DNA from 3 places in the Nocardia sp. NPDC049149 genome. Region 1 is predicted to be linked to each of the others. Evidence: riboswitches for the same ligand, from Rfam matches in the RefSeq annotation. Region 1 holds a riboswitch; each other region holds the start of a gene.
The links. Region 1 has a riboswitch for S-adenosylmethionine ahead of ACGFNJ_RS02155 (rhodanese-like domain-containing protein). Riboswitches for the same ligand answer to the same signal wherever they lie in the genome.
Positions count from the first base shown of each region.

Region 2: another riboswitch for S-adenosylmethionine. It lies ahead of ACGFNJ_RS22430 (homoserine O-acetyltransferase); the one in region 1 lies ahead of ACGFNJ_RS02155 (rhodanese-like domain-containing protein).
Region 3: another riboswitch for S-adenosylmethionine. It lies ahead of ACGFNJ_RS41120 (amino acid ABC transporter permease); the one in region 1 lies ahead of ACGFNJ_RS02155 (rhodanese-like domain-containing protein).

Region 1 is NZ_JBICTD010000001.1:430,754-436,700, forward strand. Features, by position in the region: gene ACGFNJ_RS02145 (RpiB/LacA/LacB family sugar-phosphate isomerase) at 1-141, opposite strand, end outside; gene ACGFNJ_RS02150 (O-succinylhomoserine sulfhydrylase) at 232-1,446, opposite strand; gene ACGFNJ_RS02155 (rhodanese-like domain-containing protein) at 1,478-1,894, opposite strand; SAM riboswitch class IV at 1,908-2,024, opposite strand; gene ACGFNJ_RS02160 (hypothetical protein) at 2,089-2,535, opposite strand; gene ACGFNJ_RS02165 (FAD-dependent oxidoreductase) at 2,886-4,274, shown strand; gene ACGFNJ_RS02170 (amidohydrolase family protein) at 4,324-5,196, shown strand; gene ACGFNJ_RS02175 (DUF456 domain-containing protein) at 5,209-5,691, opposite strand; gene ACGFNJ_RS02180 (CaiB/BaiF CoA transferase family protein) at 5,859-5,947, shown strand, end outside.
Region 2 is NZ_JBICTD010000005.1:374,724-380,670, reverse strand. Features, by position in the region: gene ACGFNJ_RS22460 (carboxymuconolactone decarboxylase family protein) at 1-122, opposite strand, end outside; gene ACGFNJ_RS22455 (DUF3017 domain-containing protein) at 328-570, shown strand; gene ACGFNJ_RS22450 (nitroreductase family protein) at 567-1,208, opposite strand; gene ACGFNJ_RS22445 (winged helix-turn-helix transcriptional regulator) at 1,278-1,655, shown strand; gene ACGFNJ_RS22440 (oxygenase MpaB family protein) at 1,701-2,651, opposite strand; gene ACGFNJ_RS22435 (TetR/AcrR family transcriptional regulator) at 2,816-3,469, shown strand; gene ACGFNJ_RS22430 (homoserine O-acetyltransferase) at 3,560-4,720, opposite strand; SAM riboswitch class IV at 4,817-4,927, opposite strand; gene ACGFNJ_RS22425 (TetR/AcrR family transcriptional regulator) at 4,969-5,685, opposite strand; gene ACGFNJ_RS22420 (MFS transporter) at 5,912-5,947, shown strand, end outside.
Region 3 is NZ_JBICTD010000016.1:91,151-97,097, forward strand. Features, by position in the region: gene ACGFNJ_RS41100 (LLM class flavin-dependent oxidoreductase) at 1-157, opposite strand, end outside; gene ACGFNJ_RS41105 (GNAT family N-acetyltransferase) at 154-678, opposite strand; gene ACGFNJ_RS41110 (ABC transporter substrate-binding protein) at 683-1,642, opposite strand; gene ACGFNJ_RS41115 (amino acid ABC transporter ATP-binding protein) at 1,657-2,424, opposite strand; gene ACGFNJ_RS41120 (amino acid ABC transporter permease) at 2,421-3,413, opposite strand; SAM riboswitch class I at 3,603-3,696, opposite strand; gene ACGFNJ_RS41125 (winged helix-turn-helix transcriptional regulator) at 3,845-4,318, opposite strand; gene ACGFNJ_RS41130 (SDR family oxidoreductase) at 4,410-5,111, shown strand; gene ACGFNJ_RS41135 (tautomerase family protein) at 5,137-5,568, shown strand.

The DNA of each region.
Region 1 (5,947 bases):
CTCGCTCGCCCAGGCCCAATCGTCGCGCTCGGCCTCCGACAGCGCCCCGTGCAGGATCGTGTCGTGCCCGCGCCGACCGAGCTCGGCAACCAGCTCGCCTGCCACCCCGGCGTACTCGTCCGCCGCCACCGAAATCCGCATACGCCCAGCGTAATGCGGCTTCGATCCGAGTGGTGGCCGCTTCGCGCCCGACCCGGTCCCGCACAGGCGGTGACCGAGCCGGCGCGAACGTCAGCTCAGAGCGTGTTCGAGGTCGGCGAGGAGGTCTTCGACATCCTCCAGGCCGACGGAAATCCGCACGACACCGTCGGTCAGCCCGATAGTGGCACGCCCTTCGGGGCCCATGGCCCGGTGCGTGGTGGTGGCAGGGTGGGTGATCAAGGACTTCGCGTCACCGAGGTTGTTGGAGATGTCGATGACGCGCAGCCGGTTGAGCACCTCGAAAGCCCGCTTCTTCGCCTCGTGCGCAGTCGCATTCAGCTCGAAGGTGACCACGGTGCCGCCTGCACTCATCTGGCTGTTGGCCAGTGCATGCTGCGGATGTGATTCCAGGAAGGGATATCTCACCCAGCTGACGGCCTTGTTGCTCTCCAGGAACCGGGCGATCCGCAAGGCGGACTCGGTCGAATGCCGCACCCGCAGCGGCATGGTCTCCAAGCCCTTGAGCAAGGTCCACGCGTTGAACGGGCTCAGCGCCGGACCGGTATGGCGCATCAGCGTTTTCACCGGTCCGTCGATGTAGTCCTGTGCGCCGAGGATGGCGCCGCCGAGCACTCGGCCCTGACCATCGATGTGCTTGGTGCCGGAGTAGACGACCACATCGGCGCCGAGCTCGAAGCCGCGCTGCAGCAGCGGGGTGGCAAAGACGTTGTCCAGCACCACCTTCGCGCCCGCCGCATGCGCGAGCTCGGTGACCCGGCGCACATCGACGAGCGTCTGCATCGGGTTGGCGGGCGTCTCGAAGAACACCGCCTGAGTGGGCACCGACAGCGCCTGCTCCCACTGGTCCAGGTCCTCGCCGTCGACGAAGACGGTCTCGATGCCCCAGCGCGGCAGGATCTCGTTGCACACCACGAAGCAGGACCCGAACAGGCTGCGCGCGGCCACCAGTCGGTCGCCTGCACCGAGCAACGCGCCCAAAGCGGTGAACACCGCGGACATTCCGCTCGCGGTGGCGAAACACGCCTCGGCGCCGTCGAGCAGCCGCATCCGCTCCTCGAACATGGCGACCGTCGGATTGCCGTACCTGGAGTAGACGAAATGCTCGACGTCACCGGTGAACGCCGCCTCGGCGGCCTCCGCGCTCTCGTAGACGAAGCCGGAGGTCAGATACAGCGCCTCGGAGGTTTCCTCGAAACCGGAGCGCCGCAACCCGCCGCGCACGCCGAGCGTGCCGGGGCCGACGCCCTCGGGCAGCGGCTTGTCGAACGCACCACCGGTGATCATGACCGCCTCCCGGCAGCGTGACAGCACCCACTCATGACTGCCGCCACGGCAATCCGAGGGCACGCCAGCCGGAGCCGCCGCGATGCCCGTTCTCGTCGAGCGGACCCTCGAAGCCCTCGAGCACGTTGTAGGACGTGCCGAAGCCCGCGTTGGTCGAGGCGATCGCCGCGCCGATGGAGCGCTGGCCCGACCGACAGAGGAAGATCACCGGTGCCTCGGGGTTGTGCCCCTCCAGCTCCTTGACCAGCTCTTCGGTGAACTCGCTGTTGCGGGTGCCGGTGGCGTCGACCCATTCGATCAGCACGGTCTCCCGCTCGATCGAACTGGTGTCTGGCACGCCGACGAACTTCCACTCGGCGGCAGTACGCACGTCGACCAGAATGGCTTCCGGATTGTCCCGCAACAGGTCCCAGGCCTGCTGTGGGGTGATGTCACCGGCATAACTCATGTGGACCTCCTAGAATCCGCACTTGCCGCGCTCAGGTTTGACGCACGGCCAGGTCGTCACCCGGAGCACCCCACCGCGGAGGAGGGTTGCCGACCAGTATTGCCGGGGCTTGTCACTGGTTCTCATGACCTTCGATTGAGATTGCCTGGACAGGGGTCAACCTGTCAAACGGCTGTTCAAGAGGTGAGAAACGGTTACGTGCAGACCAGCCATTTGTTGCCGGATCGGGTCAGATTCCAGGTCGCGGTCTGCTCGACGCCGTCGACTTTGGTCGTCACGGTCGCCTTAGCCCGGTCGCCATCGACCATCGGATCGACGAGTTGCGTGATTTCCACGGTCTTTCCGCGCCCGGATCGTCCGGCCAGCGGCGACCGCTCCGGCACGAAGCCCTGGCAGCCCGTGCCTGGTGGGGGCACTGCCTCGGTTTGGTTGGAGCCCTCGACGAAGCCACGCACCGCTGCGGCGATCCGGTCGGATTCTGTGACATTTTTCTCAGCGGGCGAGAGCACCCCGCCGAGGATGATCGCGCCGAGCACGAGCACCGCGACAACGGCCGCCGCGACGAACGGCGCGACCGACCGTTTGTCGGTCTGATCGACCACGATGACCTCGTCGTCCGCGGGCGGTTGCTGATCGCTCATAACGACGATGATCCCTGGTCGGCCCGGTTATCCGCCGACCACCCCCACACGATGCGGCGGCCTGCGCCGATGCCGGCGACACCGCGAGGTGATTCGGGCACGCGCAGTGGGTAACCGGGACGGAACGGGCAGTGCGGCATCCACTCAGTTCACGCACCGCCCGGGGCCGCACTCGCCACCACCGATAGAATCGCGGGACTGCGGCCTGCTGTCATAGCCGCGGCAGGAGTGGCCACGAGCCGACGACTCCGGTGTCCGCATCGACAGGTGCAACCAGCCAGCGCGTAACTTAGCCTAGGCTAAGGAAGACGCCGTAATTGTTCTCGACCAATAAAGGGTGCGCGTAAAAGATGACCGAACAGAGTGCAGGTTCCCGCCCGCTCCGCATCGCCATCGTTGGCGCCGGACCGGCCGGTATCTACGCCGCAGACGCCCTGATGAAGTCCGATGCCGAGGTGAGCATCGACCTCTTCGAGCGGATGCCCGCGCCGTTCGGGCTGATTCGCTACGGCGTCGCACCGGACCACCCGCGCATCAAGGGCATCATCACCGCCCTGCACAAGGTCCTCGACAAGCCGCAGGTCCGCCTGCTCGGCAACATCGACTACGGCACCGACATCACCCTCGACGACCTGCGCAGCTTCTACGACGCGGTCATCTTCTCCACCGGAGCCAACGCCGACCGCGCACTGGACATCCCCGGCATCGGGCTCGACGGTTCCTACGGCGCCGCCGATTTCGTGTCCTGGTACGACGGGCACCCGGACGTGCCGCGCACCTGGCCGCTGGACGCGGAGAAGGTCGCCGTGCTCGGCGTCGGCAACGTCGCCCTCGATGTGGCGCGCGTGCTGGCCAAGACCGGTGACGAGCTGCTGCCCACCGAGATCCCGCCGAACGTCTACTCCGGCCTCAAGGCCAACAAGGCCGTCGAGGTGCACGTGTTCGGCCGCCGCGGCCCGGCGCAAGCCAAGTTCACGCCGCTGGAGCTGCGCGAACTGGACCACTCGCCGACCATCGAGGTCATCGTCGATCCCGAGGACATCGACTACGACGAAGGCTCCGAGGCGGCGCGGCGCCACTCCAAGCAGGTCGACATGATCGCGAACACCCTGGAGCAGTGGGCGATTCGCGACGTCGGCAACCGCCCGCACAAGCTGTTCCTGCACTTCTTCGAGTCGCCCTCGGAAATCCTCGGCGAAGACGGCAAGGTCGTCGGCCTGCGCACCGAGCGCACCCAGCTCGACGGCACCGGCAACGTCAAGGGCACCGGCACCTTCAAGGAATGGGACGTGCAGGCGATCTATCGCGCCGTCGGCTACCTGTCGCAGAACCTGACCAACCTGCCGTTCGACGATCAGGCGGGCACCGTGCCGAACGAGGCGGGGCGCGTCATCGCCGACGAGAACGCCGACGGCGCCGACCGCTACATCCCGGCCACCTACGTCACCGGCTGGATCAAGCGCGGCCCGGTCGGCCTCATCGGCCACACCAAGGGCGACGCCAACGAGACGGTGGCCTGCCTGCTCGACGACAGCAAGAACTTCACCCCGGCCGAACGGCCCGAGCTCGACGCCGTCACCGAGTTCCTGGAGAGCAAGGGCATTCCGTTCACCACCTGGCAGGGCTGGTACCGGCTCGACGCGCACGAGCGTGCCCTCGGTGAGCCCGAAGGACGTGAACGCGTCAAGGTGGTCGAACGCGAAGACATGCTCAGGGCCAGCGAACCGCACAAGGTCTAGCCGGAGGTCCGTCACAGCAAAAACTCCGGTACTGAGGCATTCTGTACAGGTGTTCGACGCCCATGTCCACATCTTCGACCCGAGGTTTCCTCTGGTCGAGAACGAGGGCTACCTGCCTGACCTGTTCACCATCGCCGACTATCGAAAGCGCATGTCGCGCTTCGATGTCGGCGGTGGTGCCGTGGTCAGCGGGTCTTTTCAGGGCACCGATCAGGCATATCTGAAGGCGGCCCTCGCCGAGCTCGGCGCCGGGTGGGTCGGGGTGACCAGGCTCGATCTCGATGCCACCGATGCGGAGATCATCGAGCTCGACCGCATCGGCGTGCGCGGCCTGCGCTTCAACCTCAAGCGAGCCGCCGCCGACATCACCGGGATGACCTTGCAGGCGTTGCGCGCCCATGAGCTCGTCGGCTGGCATGTCGAGGTCTATATCGACGGCCAGATGCTCGCGTCGCTGCAGCCGGTGATCTCCAAGCTGCCCGCCTTCTCCATCGATCACCTCGGCATGTCCGAGGAGGGCCTGCCCTATCTGCTGGATCTGGTCGACCGCGGCGCCAAGGTCAAGGCGACAGGTTTCGGCAGGGTCGCCCTCGATGTCGCGGAAACGCTGCGCCGCATCCACACGGTCAACCCCGAGGCCCTCATGTTCGGCACCGACTTGCCAGGCACCCGCGCGGGCCGGCCCTTCGAGGACGCCGACGTCAATCTGATCTGCGACGTCGTCGGCACCGACATGTTCGCCGTTCTGGAAGACAACGCCCGCGCCTTCTACCGACTCCCGGCCCGGATCCGCGAAGCCCCCAGCGACCCCATACCGACCCTCCCCCTGCACCGCACCGAACAGCCAACCCTCCCCATCCGCCGCGACGCCGTCTTCGAACTCGAAGCAGCAGACACCCTGCCACTCCCGATCATCGAATAGCGCTGCGCCACTTCAGGCGACGATGGCGCCGATCAGCCAGACGCCGGTGGCGAGGAGGGCGCCGAAGAGTTCGATGAGCATGGACAGGCCGACGCCCTTGAGTGCGTGCACTGTTGCCTGCCAGGCTTGTTGGCCGGTGCGGAGGCGGTGCAGTTCCGAAAGGAACACGCCGAGTACGAATCCGACGAAGAGGCCGACGACCGGGATCACGAAGAAACCGATGATGCCGAGGATCGCGCCGAACACCAAGGCACGGTTGGAGACGCCCGCGTCCTTCATCTTTCGACCGGGCCAGGTGTACTTGATGACGCCGGACAACACGAGCAGGACCGTGCTGATGGCGAACACGGTCCACGCCGTCGCCCCACCAGTCATGAAGGCCCACACCGCGATTGCGCCGAAGATCAGGATGACGCCCGGCAAGATCGGGACGATGATGCCGAGCAGGCCGACCAGGATGACCAGGCCGACGACGATCTCCCCAGCAACACTCATGACTCCACCTCACTGCGCCCGCGCACCGGACGCTTCCGCGATTGTCGCAGGCTTCGCTGCCGGTGCCAGGGGCTGGCGTTATTGTCATACTGTCAATACAACCTCCGGGCCTGCCGGAGGAAGCGCCGGGGCGCCGGTGCTGGATCAACGACGAACCGAGGTAGGGCGTGAGCACTCCATCCACCGCCGTCAAGGGCCCGCTCGCGGGCATCAAGGTCATCGAGCTCGCCGGGATCGGGCCTGGTCCGCACGCCGC
Region 2 (5,947 bases), on a different contig from region 1:
AAGATGAGCGTGCTGAGCAGGATTTGGGGCCTGCGCAGCAGCCAGCCGATGAGATCGGATCGATGGCGCTTGGCCTGTCGCACTGCCTGCCCGTAGTGCCGGATCCGTGTCAACGCTCGCATTGCCCCACCCTTTCGTTCGACTCTGCTTTCAAACTACGCCCTGTAGTAGCGATGTTGAAGGGGTGTCGCCGCCGTCGACCGAGCCCGTCGGCGGCGCGCGAGCAGAGGTCTCTGTAAGAATCGGGGGGTGACCGACGGCGAGACGTCCACTGTGGACCAACGGGTAGCGACCGCAAGCTCCGGGTTCCTGCGCCACCACCTGCCCATGATCGTGGTGGCGGCGGTCATCGTGGTGGCCGTGGTGTTCGTGGCGCAGGAGCGCTGGCGCCGCGGCACGCTGTTCTTCGGTGGGGCGACGCTGCTGGCCGCGGCGTTCCGGCTGTGCCTGCCGACCGCGCGGGTCGGGCTGCTCGCGGTGCGGAGCAAGCCCTTCGACGTCGGCGCGCTGACTCTGCTCGGCTCCGCCATCGTCCTCATCGTCGCCACCATCAACCTCGGCGGCGTCTAGCGCCCGTACTGTTCGGTGAACACCGTGTGCTCGCGCGGCCTGCGGCCGGGATGCGGCGGCGCGGCATCGCTGTAGCCGACGGCGACCAATACCGCGATGGCCAGATCGTCGCGGTCGCCGATCCCGATGGCCTGTTTCACCGAATCGGGGTCCCAGCCGTTCATCGGCGCCGAGGCCAGGCCGAGGCTGGTCGCCGCGAGCATGACGTAGGTGGCCGCGATCATCGCGTTCTTGATGGCGTTCTCCCGCAGCAGTCCGCGCTCCCTGAGCGCATGAAACTCGCTGCGGGAGTCGAACAGTGCGGTGAACTCGGCATTCCAGGCGCCGTTGTGGCGAGCCAGCGCGGCAATGTCGGCGTTGCTGTCCTGCCAGGCCGTCGGATCGGCGACGAAGACGAGAACCACCGGTGCTTCCAGCGGCTGCGGCTGGCCGAATGCGGCCGCCGACAACGCTTGTCGTCCGGATTCGCTGGTGACGACGACGATCGACCGATCCTGCATGTTCCATGCGCTCGGCGCCTGCACCGCCAAGTCGACGAGCTCGTCGACCAGCTGAGGGGTGAGGGGATCGGGCCGGAAGTGGCGGGTGGTACGGCGGGCGCGTATTGCGGCGGGAACCGAAAGTGTCTGTGTTTCCATAATTCTTACTATCGGAGAGTGACACTCCAATGGGAAGAAGGCACCTTCGAGTGCGCTACAGTGGGAAAGGTGCGTACGCTCATCGATGGCTCCGGCCTGCCTGCCGACATCTACTCGGCCAAATGTCCGACCCGCCAGGTGCTCGATCATGTCGCGGGAAAGTGGACGGTGCTGATCATCGACGCGCTCGCGGACGGCACCATGCGCTACACCGACCTGCACAAGCGCATCGATGGCATCTCGCAGAAGATGCTGACGCAGACCCTGCGTCAGCTCGAGACGGACGGATTCCTCACCCGCACAGTGCATCCCACCGTGCCGCCGCGCGTCGAGTACACCCTCACCGAGCTGGGGCACAGCCTGCGCACACCCATTGCGGCACTGCGGGATTGGATAGAGACCAACATCAACAGGATCGAGGCGGCCCGCCGCGCGGCGGCAAGCTGACCGGTTCCCCGCCGCACCCCTCGATGCAGCGGGGAACCGGCGAGGTCAGGCCGGTTCGGCGATCAGGGCGCGTCCGGATCGACTGCCGTACAAGGCGCGTGCCTCGCTCGGGGTGACCGTCTCGGGCCGGGTCGGCGGTGCCGCGTTCAGGTGCTCCTCGAGGATCTGGCCCGCCATCGGTGCGACGAATGGTGCGGCGAACAGCAATCCGAACGAGTTGAACCGGGTGAAGCTCCATACCAGCACCTTCGCCGGCAGTTTCACCGCGAGATCCACGATCCCCCAGCGATCGAAGCGGCCGAGCCTGCGCATCCACTTCGGCAGGGTCGCCACCGAGGCCAGCGAAAGCAGCCTGCTACCAATGGCATACGAGATGCCAGCACCGTTGCGCGGCGAGGTCCACAGCAGATGATGCATGCCCTCCTCGGCCTTCTCGGAGGTGCACAGGCGCGGTCGCACCCTGGCGAAGTACTCGCGCACCTCGGCGCGACTGCGCGGCACGTCCTCCGGCTTGCAGGTCTGCAGCTCCGCGGCGATCGCGCACTCGTGCCAGTAGCGCGCCTCTTCCTCGGGTGTCAGCGGGCCGGGCCCGAACACCTCGTAGGCCTTGAGCACCGAATGCCAGCCGGTGATGTGGATCCACAGCTGGGTCTCCGGGCTGTTCGCGCTGTAGCGGTTTCCGCTGATCGGCTCGATGCCCGTCATCGGCGCGTGGATCTGCATGAGATGCTCGGCCGCCTGGATGGCGGTGCGGCCGTCGGCGATCGCGGCGATCAGGAAGTAGGAGAAGGTGTGATCGAGGCGCTTGCGGGGGTCACTGTAGATGCCGCGCGAGTCGGCGACGGCCGCGGTGAGGAACGGGTCGAAATGCTCGAGCACCACCGCACGCTGGAAGCCGATGACGGCGGTCGGCGCGGTCCAGATCTTCCAGCTCGGCGAGTCGGGGCCGAAGAACCCGTAGTCGTCCCGGCGCAGGGTGGTCGGATCGAAGTGCATCACATGCTCCTTTGCGGTGATCATCCCGTCGCGCGGGGTGAATGCAACGCAACCGTAGCAATTGCTCGAAATGAATACAACGGGTGCGTATCATTTGTTACCGGCGAGATTCGGATCGATACCGGGGCGGGTGCCAGGATGGACCGCATGAAGGTGAGGCGGCAGTGACGACATCGCGGGCCAGGGCGGACGGGCCGCGCAGGCGCTATGCGCCCCGCCTACCCCCCGAGCAGCGGCGGGCGCAACTGCTCGACGCCGCATTCACGGTGCTGAGCCGGGTGGAACTGCACGAGCTGAGCATGGAGGCGGTCGCCCAGGAGGCGGGCGTCGGCAAGCCGGTGCTCTACACCGTCTTCAAGACCCGCGCCGAACTCGTTGCGGCACTGCTGGAACGGGAACGCGAACGCGGCCTCGAGCAGGTCGCCGACACCCTGCCCGCGGACCTGATGGGCGCCGACCCGGTGGTTGCCGCCTCGGCGACGGTCGAGGCGTTCGTCGGTGTGGCACTGGAGAATCCGACCAGGTGGCGACTCATCCTGGCGGGTCCTGGCAATGCGCCCGACGAATACCGCGAAGCGCTACGGACGTCGCGGGCAGGCATCTTCGATCAGGCCGAAGCGCTGGTCCGGATGGGCACGACGCTCGAACCTCGATGGGCGGGTGTGGATTCCGCCCTGCTCACCAACTCGCTGCTGCAGGTCGCCGAGATGCTCGGCCGGCTGGCGGTCAGCGAGCCGGACGAGTATCCCAGGGAACGCCTGCAGGGCTTCGTACACGCCATCGTCCGGCTGCTCGTCGGCGCGCCGACCGCGGAATAACCTGCGCCCGAGCCGCTTTCGGTCGGACCGTGGTCGGCGCGCCGAACAATCCGCGCTCGCTCGGCGAACAGCGCTGCCTGCGAAGCGAACTCAGTCGCGGCGCCGGCGATGCAGCCGAGCCAACCGCACCGTCTCGATCAGCAGCTTCGACACCGCCGTCGCCTCGGTGAGGAACCCGTCGTGCCCATCGCGCGAATGCACGATCTCCAGTCGGTCGCAGCCGGGCAGCCCGTCCGCGAGTTCGCGCTGAGTGCGCAACGGATACAACCGATCCGAGTCGACACCGCCGACCACGCACGGCACCGGCGTAGCGGCCAATGCCGCGTGCACCCCACCGCGCCCGCGCCCGATGTCGTGCCGGTTCATCGCCTCGGTCAGCAGCACGTAGGTGCCGGGATCGAAACGGTTGCACAGCTTGTCGGCCTGGTGATCCAGGTAGCTCTGCACCGCGTAACGCCCACCCTGCCAGGGATCCTCGGCGTCCTGCGCGTTGTTCTCGAAGCGATGGTCGAGTTCGTCCTCGGTGCGATAGGTCAGGTGCGCGATCCGGCGCGCGATGCCCATGCCGCTCATCGGGGCGCGGTCGGTGTCGTGGTAGTCGCCGCCCTGCCAGTCCGGATCGGCCTTGATCGCGGCGATCTGGGTGGTCTGGGTGCCGATCTGGTCGGCGGTGGCGCGGGCGCCGACGGCGAGGACCAGTGCGGCGCCGACCCGGTCCGGCGCGCCGACCATCCACTCCAGCACCCGCATGCCGCCCATCGACCCGCCGACGACGGCGCCGAGGCGGTCGATGCCGAGCCGGTCCATCAGTGCGGCTTCGGCCGCCACCTGGTCCCGGATGGAAATCTCCGGAAACCGTGCACCCCAAGGCTTTCCGTCCGGCGCCAGGGTCGAAGGCCCGGTGCTGCCCTTGCAGCCGCCGAGCACGTTCGTCGCGATCACGCACCACTCGTCGGTGTCGAGCGGACAGCCGGCCCCGACCATCCCGTCCCACCACCCCGGCAGCGGGTGGATGTCGTCCGGATGACCGACCACGTGCGAATCGCCGGTCAGTGCGTGCTCGACCAGCACCACGTTGTCCAACTCCGGGGAGAGCTCACCCCAGCGCTGCACGGCCAGATGGACCTGCGGAATGACCGCGCCGCTTTCCAGCGTCAGGTCGCCGATCGGGATGATGCCGAGGCGTCCGTCCGGCGGTGGCAGGGCCACCCCGGCGGCGCGTGCGACGCTCGGTTCGGTATCCACGGTCACGTCGCCGCCGCCGTGACACCGGCGGACTGTGCATGCATGGTCGATGCGAGGTGGTTCTCGGGTAACGGGAAACGACACATTAAGGGAACCTCCTGGACGGCGCGCTTGCTCTCGACCTTCGAGAGCCCGGTCATCACCCGGAGCACCCCACCGCTGCTGGAGGGTTGCCGTCCAGCAAGCCGGGGCTTCGCGCTGGCACTCATGACCTGTTTCGCATCATAGCCAACGGCCGCGCGCGGCCCGAAACCTCACCCGCGATCGGCGCAGCAGATGCGAAGGAACTCGTCGAATGTCGAGGTGAAGGCCGCGCGCGAGGCTTGTGCCGCGGACTCGAGATCGTCGTCATCGAACGCGACCTCCTGGCATTCCATGCCGAGCTGGCCGACCAACTGCCAGACGCCGAGGATCATCCGCACCGGCAGGGCGTCGGGCTGGGTGCCGAGCCGCTCGGCCAGCACACCGGCGATCGGGGCGTTCTTGGCCTCGGCGTGATCGATGCTGCGCACGCTGACCGCCGAACTGCCGCGCATGATTCGCCGCATTTGCTGGAATCGGCGGAAGGTGACCGGGCCGGTGGCGTTGTCGGCCGACGCTCGGTCGACGACCTGCAGGAACGCTTCGCGCAATGACTGCAGCTCGTTGCCAGTGACCGGCATCCCACGCAGCGTTTCGGCGATGGCGGCCCCGAAGTCGACCACCGGCCCGAGCACGATGTCTTCCTTGCTCTCGAAGTACCGATTGATCGTGCGCGGCGAGATGTCGGCGGCGTTGGCGATCTGCTCGATGGTGGTCGCGTCGAATCCCTGTGTGTCGCACAGGTTCAGGCCCACTTCGATGATCCGCAACCTGGTCTGTTCCTTCTTGCGTTCACGCAGTCCGGCCGGGTGCGGTCCGTGGGGTGGGGTGGCGCTCGCAGGGTGTTCCGCTGCGGCACTCGCGCCCGTCGGCGTCGGTGACTCGAGCATGTTCACATGCTATCGCACACCGTCCTCTTCTTGTCTTGAACCGCCAAATGTCGGAGTGCGACATTTTTCCCTTGACGACAAATGTCGCCAAGTGTCAGGATGGTCGAGCACTTCGAACGACGAGGAGACCACAGTGACCGACACTGCGACCGCGGTAGACGTTCCGACCCAGCGGGGCAGTTCCGCCCGCTGGCTTGCCCTGGCGGTGATCGCATTGGCCCAGCTCATGGTGGTCCTCGACGCGACCATCGTGACCATCTCG
Region 3 (5,947 bases), on a different contig from region 1:
CCTCGTGCCGCTCGCCGACCGCGAAGCCGTCGTAGCCGAGATCCTCGGCCAGCTTGGCCTGGTCGACGACAGTGCGCAGCCGTTCCCTGGTGCCGGGGAGGCGTCCCGTCGTCGGATCCGGCACGCGGGTAACCAGGGTGAAGAGCAGGAACTTCATGCGATCGCCCCCAGATCGTCGGTACGGGACAGGTGCTTCTCGAACGGGTGCGGGCCGATCTCGTCGGCGGGCACGGCCGGGTCGTAGAGCGCGGTGTAGCCCGCCGCGAGATACAGCGCGACGGCCTCGGGCTGGCGCGGCCCGGTGGTGAGGTAGATGCGCCGGTAGCCGCGCTGCACGATCTCGGCCTCCAGCTGCTGGAGCACGTAGCGGCCGAGGCCTTGCCTGCGATGTTCCCGCGACGTCCAGATGCGTTTCAGCTCGGCGGTTTCCGTGTCGTAGCGCTGAAAGGCACCGCCTGCCACCGCTTCTCCTGCCCTGGTGACGACCAGGAGCGCACCGTGTGGTGGCGCGAACGCCGCCGCCGGGTACTCGGTCAGTGATGCGTGCATCTGTCCTGCGGTGCCGCCGTAGCGGCTGCTGTATTCGACCGCGAGTTCGGCGAGCAGGGGAGCGGCGAGCGGATCGCTCTGGGCAACGCGGTGCACCCGCAGCTCCGGTCGCGAAAGCTGTTGGGTCACCGGCTCACCGCTTCTTCGGTAGGCCGGGCGGATTGATCCGCGACGCGGTGACCTGTTCGGACTGCAGACCCCACCGCGCGATCACCTGCTGGTAGGTGCCGTGCTCGATGGCGTAGGCCAGCGCGTGCTGGACGGCGGTGATCAGCCCGCTGTTCTTCTTGGTGAGCACCGCGATCTCGCCCTGCAGTTCCGCACCCGCGCCGGAGAAGGTGGCCAGGATCTTGGTCTGATTCGTGGTGGTGGAGTGGTAGATCGCGGTCGGGTTCGGCCCGATGTAGCCATCGAGCCGCTGCGAGGCCAGCGCCAGGTAATAGTCGCTGACCTGCTGGAAGTAGGCGATGTCGATCGGCGCCAGGCCCTCGGTGCGGTTCTGCTCGTTCCACTTCACCAGGAGCTGTTCCTGATTGGTGCCGGTGCCGACGCCGATCCGCTTGCCGGCCAGGCTTTTACGGCCCTGATAGTCGAGGGTGCTCTGCTTCGGCACCTCCAACGCGACGGTGTCGTTGCGGTAGGTGGCGAAGTCGTACTTTTCCTTGCGCTCCTCGGTCACCGTGACGTTGGAGATGAACGCGTCGACTTCGCCGGAATCGATCCGCACGAAGTTCTGCGACCAATCCGCCACCTGCGCATCGAGTTTCAGCCCGAGAATGTCGGCGACCAGTGCGGCGAAATCGACCTCGGAGCCGACCACGGTCTTGTCGTCGTTGGCGTAGAAGCGCAGCGGCGGCGCGGTGCCGGAGGCGCCGGTCACCACCAGCGTGCCGCGCTCTCGAATGGCCTGCGGCACTTCGGCGGCGATGCTGTCCACCTTGGCGGCGCGGACTCGGCCGGTCTGGGCGGCGGAGAGGTCGAACGTGATCGCACCGGCGGTCTGGGACGCGGTGTCCGCCTCCGGGTCGGTGCAGCCGGTGGCCAGCAGCACGACCGCGGTCGCGGCGGCGGTGGCCAGGGCAGAGAGCTTCATCGGGTACCTGTTCATCAGCGGACTCGGGACAGGAAGGCGCGGGTGCGCGGGTGGCGCGGATTGTCGAGGACTGCTTGGGGCGTGCCCTGCTCGACGATGACGCCCGCGTCGAGAAACACCACGGTGTCGGCGATCTCACGGGCGAAGCCGATTTCGTGGGTGACGATCACCAGGGCGGTGCCGCCGTCCGCGAGGCCGCGGATCACGTCGAGCACCTCGCCGACCAGCTCGGGATCCAGGGCGGAAGTCGGCTCGTCGAACAGGATCACCCTCGGCTGCAAGGCAAGTGCGCGGGCGATCGCCACCCGCTGCTGCTGCCCGCCGGACAGCGTGCGCGGATAGGCGTCGGCCAGCTCGCCGATGCCGACCCGCGCCAGCAGCACCCGCGCCTCGGCCTCGACCTCCTTGCGATCGCGGCGTTGCGCCGACAGCGGCGCCAGCGTGACGTTGTCGAGCACCGTCAGATGCGGAAACAGGTTGAACTGCTGGAAGACGAAACCGATGCGGGAGCGTTGCTTGCGCACCGCGCGGTCGGGGAGGGCGTGCAAGGTGTTGCGGCGCAGGCGATAGCCGATCAACTCGCCGTCGATGTGCACGGTGCCTGCGTCCAGTGTCTCCAGGTGGTTGACCACCCGCAGCAGGGTGGACTTGCCCGAGCCGGACGGGCCGATCACCGTGACTACCTCGCCGGACCGCACGGTCAGATCGATGCCGCGCAAAATCTCGTGCGCGCCATAGGATTTGCGGACGCCGCGTACCTCGACGGCGGCGGTGGCGGTCATCGGGTCGCTCCGCGTGGTGCGGCGGAACCGGTTTCGGCGATCTCACGCAGCTTCTGCCAGCCGCGCTGCAGCGGCGACGGCGGAGGTGTGCGTTGTGCGCCCTTGGCGTAGTGGCGCTCGATGTAGTACTGCGCGACCGAGAGCACGGTGGTGAGCACGATGTACCAGGCGGTGGCGACCATCAGCAGCGGCACCACCCGGCCGTTGCGGCCGTAGATCACCTGGACCTGGTAGAAGAGTTCGGCGATCGCCATCACCGACACGATCGAGGTGCCCTTGAACAGGCTGATCACCTCGTTGGTCGCGTTCGGCAGGATCGACCGCATCGCCTGCGGCACCACGATGGTGCGAAACTGGCGCACCCGCGGAATACCGAGCGCGGCAGCGGCTTCGAGCTGGCCCGCGTCGACGGAGATGATGCCCGCCCTGATGATCTCGGCCGAGTACGCGGCCTGGTGCAGCGCGAGCCCGATCACCGCCGCGGTGAACCCGCTGATCACCCCGTTCACCTCGAAGGTGAAAAACGCTGGGCCGAAAGGGATCCCGATCGACAGCGTGTGGTACAGGTAGGCGATGTTGAACCAGAACAGCAGCTGCACGATCAGCGGGATCGAGCGGAACGCCCAGATGTAGCTCCACGAGATCACCCGCAGCACCGGATTGTTCGAGAGCCGGGCGATGGCAAGGGCGGTGCCGAGCAGGAAGCCGAGCGCGGTGCCCCACGCGGTGAGCTCCAGCGTCACCCGCAGCGCGGACAGCACCGATTTCGCGGTGATGTACTGGGCGAAGGTCGGCCAATCCCAGCCGGGGTTGGTGGCAAGGCCGTGGATGAACTGCGCGAGCAGGACGAGCGCGACGGCGCTGATCACCCAGCGCCACGGGTGCCAGGGTTTGGCCACGGTGGGAGCTGGCGCTGTGACCGGCGGCGGTGGGGCGGGCTCGTCCGGTGCCAGCTCGGCGGCGGCATCGGGTGCGACGGACGCACTCATATCGGGAGGTCCTTCGGAAGAACGAAATGTGACCGCCCCTCATCGGGCCGCGGTCACCTCACCCGGCCAGCGACGGGTGCACTGTCTGGCTGCGGTCAGCCCCGACAGCTCGCGGACGTCACCTTGCACTGATCGATATGTCGGCGTCCCCACCGGATGCCGCGGACAGCTTCGATGACCATGTCGGTTCCTCCATCGGTCCTGGCGGAAGCACCCGCACCCGCTGTACGGGGGGTTGCTGCGACGTCGACGAGCCAGGTCTCTCGGTCGCTCTGGATGGTTGCCGCCGATCCGGACACCGCAGGATGTCAGGGTCGAGCGGAATTATCATGCCCAGCGGCCGAACCCTTAGACAAGGGAACGAATCACCGTGAGCCTAGCCCTTGTCGCACGGCGCGCGGTCCCGCAGAATTCGTCGCTGACAAGCGGTGTCACCGCGTGGGGTTCAACCGGATCACGATGTTGTCGGAGGACGGCTCCGGTACCGATTCGCCGGTGACCCTGACTTTCAGAGTGCGCCCGGTATCGCGGTCGACGAAGGACAGGGGCGGGCGGCCGTCCTGCAGGTATTTGTCGCCCCACTGCATCAGGGACAGGAAGACCGGCAGCAGATCCTCGCCGGACTCGGTCAGTAGATACTCGTCGTGGATCCGTTTGCCGGGCTCCCGATAGGGCACGCGGGTGACGATCCCGGCGGATTCGAGCTGTTTGAGCGCTCGTGACGCAGCGGGCGCCGACGTGCCGATCCGTGCCACGAAATCTTCGAATCGTGTTGTGCCATAGAAGCATTCTCGAATCGCGAGAAACACCGTCTTGGTGCTGAGCAGGCTCAGCACCCGCTCCGCCGAGCAGCCGTCGCTTGCTGACCACGCGTCGCGATCGCGCAGCCGCTTTTCGAACTCCATCACCACTCCAGCATTGTAACTAACGGTTGCGTTATTCAGCATCCCGTGCTTGTATCTAACTAACGTAATCGTTACTGAGATGGAGGGTGCAATGGTTGCGGTGCAGGACAAGGTGGCTGTGGTAACCGGGGGCCGGCGTGGGCTCGGCGCGACGCTGGTCGACGAACTGTTGGCGCGTGGGGCCCGAAAGGTCTATTCGACCGCGCGCGCGGCGTACCTCGACAGCAGGCCGGAGGTGGTCACCGCCGCGCTCGAGGTGCGTTCGGCGGACTCGGTTGCCGCGTTCGCGGAACTCGCCTCCGACGCCCAGCTCGTGTTCAACAACGCGGGAACCCTGCTACCGGGTGCATTGCTGACGGGCGACTTCGACAGGGTCACCGAGACATTCGATGTCAATGTCTTCGGACCGCTGCGCGTGGCGCGGGCCTTCGCGCCGATCCTGGCCGCCAACGGCGGCGGTGCGCTGGTGAACATGCACTCCGTGCTGTCCTGGCTGGCGGGCAGCGGCGCATACGGGGCATCCAAGGCCGCCGCGTGGTCGGTGACGAACTCGCTGCGTATCGAGTTGGCGCAGCAGCACACTCAGGTCGTCGGCGTGCACGCGGGATTCATCGACACCGAGATGGTGTCGGCAGTCCAGGCACCGAAGGCCACGCCCGCCGAGATCGCCGCGCGAATCCTCGACGGCCTCGAAGCGGGCCACACCGAAGTGCTGGCCGATGCCGTCACCGTCGATGTCAAAGCGGCCCTCTCCGGGCCGGTGGAGCAGCTGATCTTCGCCGCCGCCCGCTGAGATCACCAGAGGAGCACCGAAAGCCATGCCACTGTGGACAATTCATCACACGCCTGGAATCTTCACCGACACCGACACCGACAAACACAAGCTCGCCGCGCGCATTGCCGACCACTACGAATCGGTCGGCCTGCCGAGGTTCTATGTGGTGACGCTGTTTCATGAAGTCCGTCCCGAGAACTTCTACGTCGGCGGCGAACCGACCCCGGCCGGGGTCCGCATCGCCATCGACCACATCGCTCGCCGCAACCCCGATCAGGAAAGCCGTCGGCGAACGGCCCAGTGGATCAAAACCATCGTGCACCCGTTCCTCGAGCGAGATCCCGACCTGCACTGGGAGTTCCACGCCGACGAGACCAGCGAGGACCTCTGGATGATCAATGGTGTCGTGCCCCCGCCAGGCGGTTCCGACGCCGAAAAGCGCTGGGCTGAACAGAACTCGGTGTCCGCCTACTGACGATGCCACGCGGATGCGCTGACGACCAGTGGCGCGCGTAGTCCGCTCGGCGCATCCCTGTCACACGGATGGATGCGGATGGTCGTCGCCTGCGCTGTGCACGGTGGGCGGATGGAACGCCCGCGCCACGATACTGCGACACGCCAGGAGCTTGCCAGTGTCGATACGGGCAGTTCAGTGGGTTTGCCGGAGTACCGTCAGTCATCGGTTGTGTCGACGAGGAGGTCTCCGTGGCCGTGCTGCGCCGTCTGACCATAGTGTCCGCTGTCAGTGCGCTCGCGCTGCTGGTTGTCGCGCCCGCTGCCGGCGCGGAGCCTGGCCCATCGGGCGGTGGGGTGCCCGCTCCGCAGGTCGGGTCGGTGCCTGCTCCACCTTTCGG